Linked DNA regions of Phyllobacterium zundukense. The protein of the gene in region 2 interacts with the protein of the main gene of each other region in a pairwise test. Links are inferred from orthologs where the notes say so. Each region holds a gene or a part of one and is shown on either strand. Other genes may lie near its edges. The genes, in order: N8E88_RS19550 and sfsA.

What was found.
Region 1: the proteins of sfsA (region 2) and N8E88_RS19550 interact in binary tests that used the Escherichia coli proteins (3 or more experiments, as listed by UniProt). The link is inferred for Phyllobacterium zundukense from one-to-one orthologs.

Annotation. Positions count from the first base shown.
Region 1 is NZ_CP104973.1:1,469,962-1,473,252, forward strand. What follows is about bases 41-3,009. They hold N8E88_RS19550 (glutamate-5-semialdehyde dehydrogenase), read left to right. Parts: upstream 41-867; coding sequence 868-2,151; downstream 2,152-3,009. Other genes in these bases: proB (glutamate 5-kinase), read left to right, coding at 41-864; N8E88_RS19555 (nicotinate-nucleotide adenylyltransferase), read left to right, coding at 2,208-2,804. Outside these bases: more of proB, read left to right, coding at 1-40; rsfS (ribosome silencing factor), read left to right, coding at 3,016-3,291. UniProt on the Escherichia coli protein: Catalyzes the NADPH-dependent reduction of L-glutamate 5-phosphate into L-glutamate 5-semialdehyde and phosphate. The product spontaneously undergoes cyclization to form 1-pyrroline-5-carboxylate.
Region 2 is NZ_CP104973.1:2,852,130-2,855,448, reverse strand. What follows is about bases 150-3,146. They hold sfsA (DNA/RNA nuclease SfsA), read left to right. Parts: upstream 150-1,295; coding sequence 1,296-1,997; downstream 1,998-3,146. Other genes in these bases: radC (RadC family protein), read left to right, coding at 2,853-3,146; map (type I methionyl aminopeptidase), read left to right, coding at 2,010-2,840; N8E88_RS26360 (hypothetical protein), read right to left, coding at 812-991; N8E88_RS26370 (YcbK family protein), read left to right, coding at 150-471. Also shown: more of N8E88_RS26370, read left to right, coding at 1-149; more of radC, read left to right, coding at 3,147-3,319. UniProt on the Escherichia coli protein: Binds to DNA non-specifically. Could be a regulatory factor involved in maltose metabolism.

The DNA.
Region 1 (3,291 bases), 1.4 Mb from region 2 along the record:
GTCTTGAGCCACCACAAATTGCGTGCCGGCCAGATTCTCTTAACCCTTGCCGATACTGAAGAACGCCGCCGCTATCTCAATGCGCGCGCGACAGTAGGGACTTTGTTGCGATTGAAGGCAGTTCCTGTCATCAACGAAAATGACACGGTTGCGACCACCGAAATCCGCTATGGCGACAACGACCGGCTTGCTGCACGGGTTGCGACCATGATGGGCGCGGACCTCCTGATCCTGCTTTCAGATATCGATGGGCTCTATACTGCGCCACCGCACCAGGATCCGCATGCGCAATTTTTACCTGTCGTCGAGGCGATTACGCCCGATGTCGAAGCGATGGCTGGTGCAGCTGCATCGGAATATTCGCGCGGCGGCATGAAAACCAAGCTGGATGCGGGCAAGATCGCGAATGCCGCGGGAACGGCCATGATCATCGCATCGGGCACGCGGCTAAACCCGCTGGCCGCCATCGACCGAGGTGAACGGTCAACGATGTTCAAAGCCAGCTTGACGCCGGTCAATGCCTGGAAAACCTGGATATCCGGCAATCTTGAACCATCCGGGCGGCTGGTGATCGACGAGGGTGCGCTTGTCGCTCTCAAATCCGGCAAGTCATTGCTTGCTGCCGGTGTTCGCGAAGTTGCGGGCCAGTTCACACGGGGCGATACAGTCGCTGTGTTCGGACCCGATGGTCGTGAGGCTGCTCGCGGACTTGTTGCCTACGACGCTGCCGATGCCGTAAAGATTGCGGGGCGCAAGACCAATGAGATTGGCACGATTCTCGGTTATGATGCCCGTTCCGCGATGATCCATCGCGATGATCTGGTGGTGCGTGCCGCAAAGCGCGCTGCGACGGCCAAGGAGTAAGAGATGTTGCGACGAGTGGATAAAGACCTGCCGGTTGCCGAATTGATGGCCGAAATCGGCCGCAAGGCACGCGCCGCCGCGCAATCTCTTGCCACTGCGTCTCCTGACAAGAAGACCGAAGCGCTCGCAGCAATGGCAAACGCAGTTGATAGGCGTGCGACCGGTATTCTCGAAGCCAATGACCGCGATATCGAGAACGGCAAAAAAGCGGGCATGTCATCGGCGTTATTGGACCGGCTCAAGCTTGACCATAGCCGGGTTGCCGGGATTTCCGCGAGCATTCGTGCAATAGCCGGTCTCAGGGATCCGGTTGGAGACGTCATTGCCGAATGGGATCGCCCGAATGGCCTGCATATCGAACGCGTCCGCACTCCCCTCGGCGTTATTGGCGTGATCTACGAGAGCCGACCGAATGTAACTGCGGATGCAGGTGCGCTATGCCTCAAATCCGGTAACGCTGTTATCTTGCGCGGCGGGTCGGATTCCGCGCATTCATCAAAGGCTATCCATGAAGCCTTGCTCGAAGGACTAGCAGCTGCTGGCCTTCCGGAGGCTGCGGTCCAATTGGTGCCGACCACCGATCGTGCTGCCGTTGGCGAAATGCTCAAAGGTCTCGATGGAAATCTCGACGTGATCATTCCGCGCGGCGGCAAAAGCCTGGTTGCCCGGGTGCAAGCTGAAGCGCGCGTGCCGGTGTTTGCCCATCTTGAGGGACTTTGCCATCTCTACATCGATGCCTCTGCTGATTTGGCAATGGCGCGCAAGATTGTCATCAACGCCAAGATGCGCCGTACCGGTGTATGTGGTTCGGCCGAGACGCTGCTTGTCGACAGGCTTGTTGCACCAACCCATCTAGTGCCACTGTTGGAAGATCTACAAACTGCGGGCTGCGAAGTGCGCGGAGATGGTGCTGTCAGAAAGTTTTTTGCCAATGTAAAGCTTGCGACCGAAGAAGATTGGTCCACGGAATATCTCGATGCCATCATTTCGGTGAAGCTGGTTGATGGTGTGGACGGCGCGATACAGCATATCAATCGTTACTCCTCGCATCATACCGAAGCTGTCGTTGCCGAAGACCCTCGCGTCGTGGAGCGGTTTTTCAACGAGATCGACTCGGCCATTCTTTTGCATAATGCCTCTACGCAGTTTGCTGACGGTGGTGAATTCGGCATGGGCGCCGAAATCGGAATTGCAACCGGCAAGATGCATGCCAGAGGTCCAGTGGGGGTCGAGCAATTGACCTCGTTCAAATACCGTGTGCGCGGTAACGGCCAGATTCGTTCGTGACAATAAAGGCAAGCTTGCAAAAGACCTTTCCAGGCGTCAGTGAAGCGCATCTGCGCATGCCGTTCGTTGAAAAGGGTATGACGGTGGGGCTGTTTGGCGGTTCCTTCAATCCGCCACACGCAGGTCACGCGCTGGTGACTGAAATTGCACTGCGCCGCCTGAAGCTCGACCAGCTCTGGTGGATTGTCACGCCGGGCAATCCGTTGAAGGATACGCGCCATCTGGCGCCATTGGCAGAGCGCCTGGAACGCTGTGAAGAACTGATCCACGACTCCCGCGTCAAAATTACGGCATTCGAAGCCGCCCACAATATCCGCTACACGGCCGACGCGCTGGCTATGATCAAAGGTCGCAACGCCGGCGTGCATTTTGTCTGGATCATGGGCGCGGACAATCTTGCGGACTTCCACCTCTGGCAGCGCTGGCAAAAGATCGCTTTGACATTTCCGATTGCGGTTATCGATCGTCCGGGATCCACTTTGGCTTTCCTTTCATCCCGTGTGGCCAAAACGTTCGGTTATGCCCGTATTGATGAAGATGATGCGTCGATCCTGGCCCGTTCACACGCGCCAGCATGGACTTTCATTCATGGGCCGAGGTCACTGCTATCATCGACGGCCATTCGCAACGGCGTGATGAAACCAAAGACGTGAAGCAACGTTTCAGCGATGTGGCCCTAATTTGGAGCATGACAGTAGCAGCGAGTTAGTTCGATATGACGTCTTGAAACTGTCATGCGACTCTGCCTATCTTATTGGTGTGCAGTATGGGTACAAAACTGCGTTGCGTTGTTCTTAAGGGAAAGGAAATACACTGAGAACAGCATTTCAGAAGAAGGATGCTTTGGCACCTTCACCGGCAGAGATGAACGGTATCAATTCCGTATCTCTTGCCCTTCAATCGGTCCTTGCCAGTCTTGAAGACGCAAAGGCTGAAAATATTATCCCCATCGACCTTCGAGGCAAGTCCGTCATTGCTGATCATATGATCATCGCATCGGGACGTTCGCATCGTCATGTAGCGGCGGTTGCAGACCAACTTTTGCGTGCTCTGAAAGAGAGCGGGCATGGCAACAATGCCAAAATCGAAGGTCTTTCTGGCGGCGATTGGGTGTTGATCGACACAGGCGACATCATCATC
Region 2 (3,319 bases):
CGGCCCAATGCGGGCATCCAGATCATGCAGCGCGACAGTCTTTATGACGATGACGATGTTGAAGCCGCGGCAGCTCCAGTGATCCTTGCTTCGGCCGCGGGCCTCGCTCGTCTCGCGCCCAACGGTCTCAAGGTTCAGCGCGAAAATGTCCAGGTTGCCTGCCTGAAGCCGCAACTCGTCGGCATGCTCAAATCAATCGAACGCAGATACGGCAAGTCCGTGATTGTGACGTCGGGCTATCGTAGCCCGCCCTACAACCGGCTTGTTAACGGCGCGAAGGCGTCGCTGCACATGTCTTGCGCTGCAGCAGACATACAAGTCCCCGGGGTTTCCAAGTGGGAATTGGCCAATTTCGCCCGCTCGATGGCCGGACGAGGCGGTGTCGGTACCTATTGTCACACCGAATCAGTTCACGTCGATATTGGACCAACCCGGGATTGGAACTGGCGCTGTACACGCAGGGCTGGCTGAGCATTCAGCACAAAATGCTGTCCCCGCAGGGTCGCAGGGCACCAACGCTGGTTGATCGATGGCCACAAACTGCACTTTTTCGAAAAAAGAACGCTTTATGGGCTTGCGGCGCAAAAACTGTTTCACTATAAGCCGCTTAACCGAGCGGCGCCCATCGTCTAGCGGTTAGGACGGCGCCCTTTCACGGCGCAAACAGGGGTTCGATTCCCCTTGGGCGTACCAGGTTTTTTCTCGAAAATTCAATTGCTTGCTTGCAAAAGCTCTCATCCCGCGATGTTTGCTTGCAACAGAAAACGGCCAACTCCGGGTGAGCTGGCCGTCTGATTTGTTGCGGACCGCGCTAGTTGGCGGGTGCTGGCTTTGCCGGATCCGGGGCGGGAGTTGTCGGTGCTGGAGCTGGTGTTGTGGGTTCGGTTGTCGTTGCCGGCGGGGTCGTTGTGGTTTCAGCCGGCTTGTCGTTACAACCCGCCAATGTGAATGCAGCGAGAGCAACAAACGGTAGGAAAAACTTGAGTTTCATCACGTCTCCTCCTGATGAGTTTCGTCCCTCCGCGTAGCATGTGACACTCTTGCGGATTAGAACAGCCCGGTAATTTCAAGCTTTGTCACCGCCTGTTAGACAAAGTTATGAGACCCGAATCAGGAGTCTGACCTATTATCTTGGTACTGCCACATTGATTTGCGGCAGCAGGGTCCAGTTCAACCTCCAAGCTGGCCCGATTCTCCCACCCCAGAGCAAACTCAACCTGCCTTTCAGAGGCAGGTTTTTTTATATGCTGTGCCAGCATGTTGTCGCGGTCCATCATCTCGGTTACATCCTTGGCATGATATTTTCTTCCCCTCTCGTCACCGGCCGGCTGGTACAACGCTACAAGCGTTTTCTCGCTGACATTATTCTGGACGACGGCAATCCGGTCACCAGTTCCGTGCCCAATACCGGCTCCATGTTGGGCCTGACGGACCCGGGCATCAGGGTGTGGTTGTCGATTTCGGACGGGCTGAAACGCAAATATCCACACACTTTGCAGCTGGTCGAGACGCAAGGCATCATGGTTGGCATCAATACGGGCCTGCCAAACCGCATTGCCGAAGAAGCGATTCTGTCGGGCCTCCTGCCCTCATTGAGCAGCTATGCGGAGCTCCGACGCGAGCAAAAATATGGCTCGAATTCGCGCATCGATATCCTCTTGCGTGACCCGGATCGGCCTGACGCTTATGTCGAGGTCAAGAACGTGCATTTTTCAAGGTCCGCCGGACTTGCAGAATTTCCCGATTCCCCAACCGCACGAGGCGCAAAACATCTGGATGAGCTTGGCAACATGGTTGAAAACGGTCATCGTGGTGTCATGCTCTACGTCATCCAGCGCGGAGACTGCGAACGTTTGAAAATTTGCGGCGATCTTGATCCAGTTTATGCGGCGGCGTTTGAACGGGCGATGCGGCGCGGGGTTGAAGCTTACGCAGTAAAATGCCACATCACACCCACGGGCATCGCTGCTATCAGCACGATGCCAATTATCGATTGACGCGGAACGAATATGGTTACCTATCTCGACGCACAGAGCGCGCCCTTGAAAAATACCGGGCAGATCCGGCTTCACGGCCCGGAAGGGTTTGAGGCCATGCGCAAGGCTTGCCTGTTGACCGCACGCTGCCTGGATGAGCTCGCGTCCATCGTTGCGCCGGGTGTCACGACCAACACCATCGATCGTTTTGTCTTCGATTTCGGTGCGGATCATGGCGCTCTGCCTGCCACGCTCAATTATCGCGGTTATACGAAGTCGAGCTGCACCTCGATCAATCACGTCGTCTGCCATGGCATCCCCGACGACAAGCCGCTGCGGGAAGGCGATATCGTCAATATCGACGTGACCTATATACTCGATGGCTGGCACGGCGATTCCAGCCGCATGTACCCGGTTGGTGAAATCAAGCGCGCGGCCGAGCGCCTGATGGAAGTCACGCATGAGAGCTTGATGCGCGGCATTGCAGCCGTGCGTCCCGGTGCGCGAACCGGCGCTATTGGCGCAGCTATCCAGGCCTATGCGGAATCAGAACGTTGCTCGGTCGTGCGGGATTTCTGTGGCCATGGCGTTGGTCGGCTTTTCCACGATGCGCCGAACATTCTGCATTACGGCACGCCGAATGAAGGCGTCGAACTGCGCGAGGGCATGATCTTCACCATCGAGCCGATGATCAATCTCGGCCGTCCGCATGTGAAAGTGCTCGCCGATGGCTGGACAGCCGTTACGCGCGATCGCTCGCTTACCGCGCAATATGAGCATACGGTCGGTGTCACCAAGGACGGCTGCGAGGTTTTCACCCTGTCTCCTGCCGGCCTGTTCGCGCCGGGCCTCAAGCTCGAATAGGATGGTAGCTCAATGAGCGAAGAAAAGCCGGAACAGACTTTCTTCTTCAACGAGCCCTCCGCAAAACTCTCCCCCAAACAACCACCCGTTGCAGCCGGTAGCGTCGTCCGCAACGCCGAGCAGAAGAGCGATGCTGACGAGGAGCTTCCGCATTACCATGGGCACCGCGAGCGGATAAGGCAGCGGTTTCAAAAAGTCGGGCATGCGGGATTTGCCGACTATGAGATGCTGGAAATATTGCTGTACCGCTCGATCAAGCAAGGCGATACGAAGCCCTTGGCCAAGGCCCTCCTTGCCCGCTTCGGATCACTGGCAGAGGTTCTTGGCGCTCCAGAACATCTTTTGCGCGAGGTGAAGGGGTGCGGTCCTGCCGTTACCTTCGACCTCAAGCTCGTCGCCGCGCTAACCCACCGCGTGATCCGCAGCGACATTCGCGAAAAGACGGTGTTGAGCTCATGGAGCAAGGTCATGGATTATTG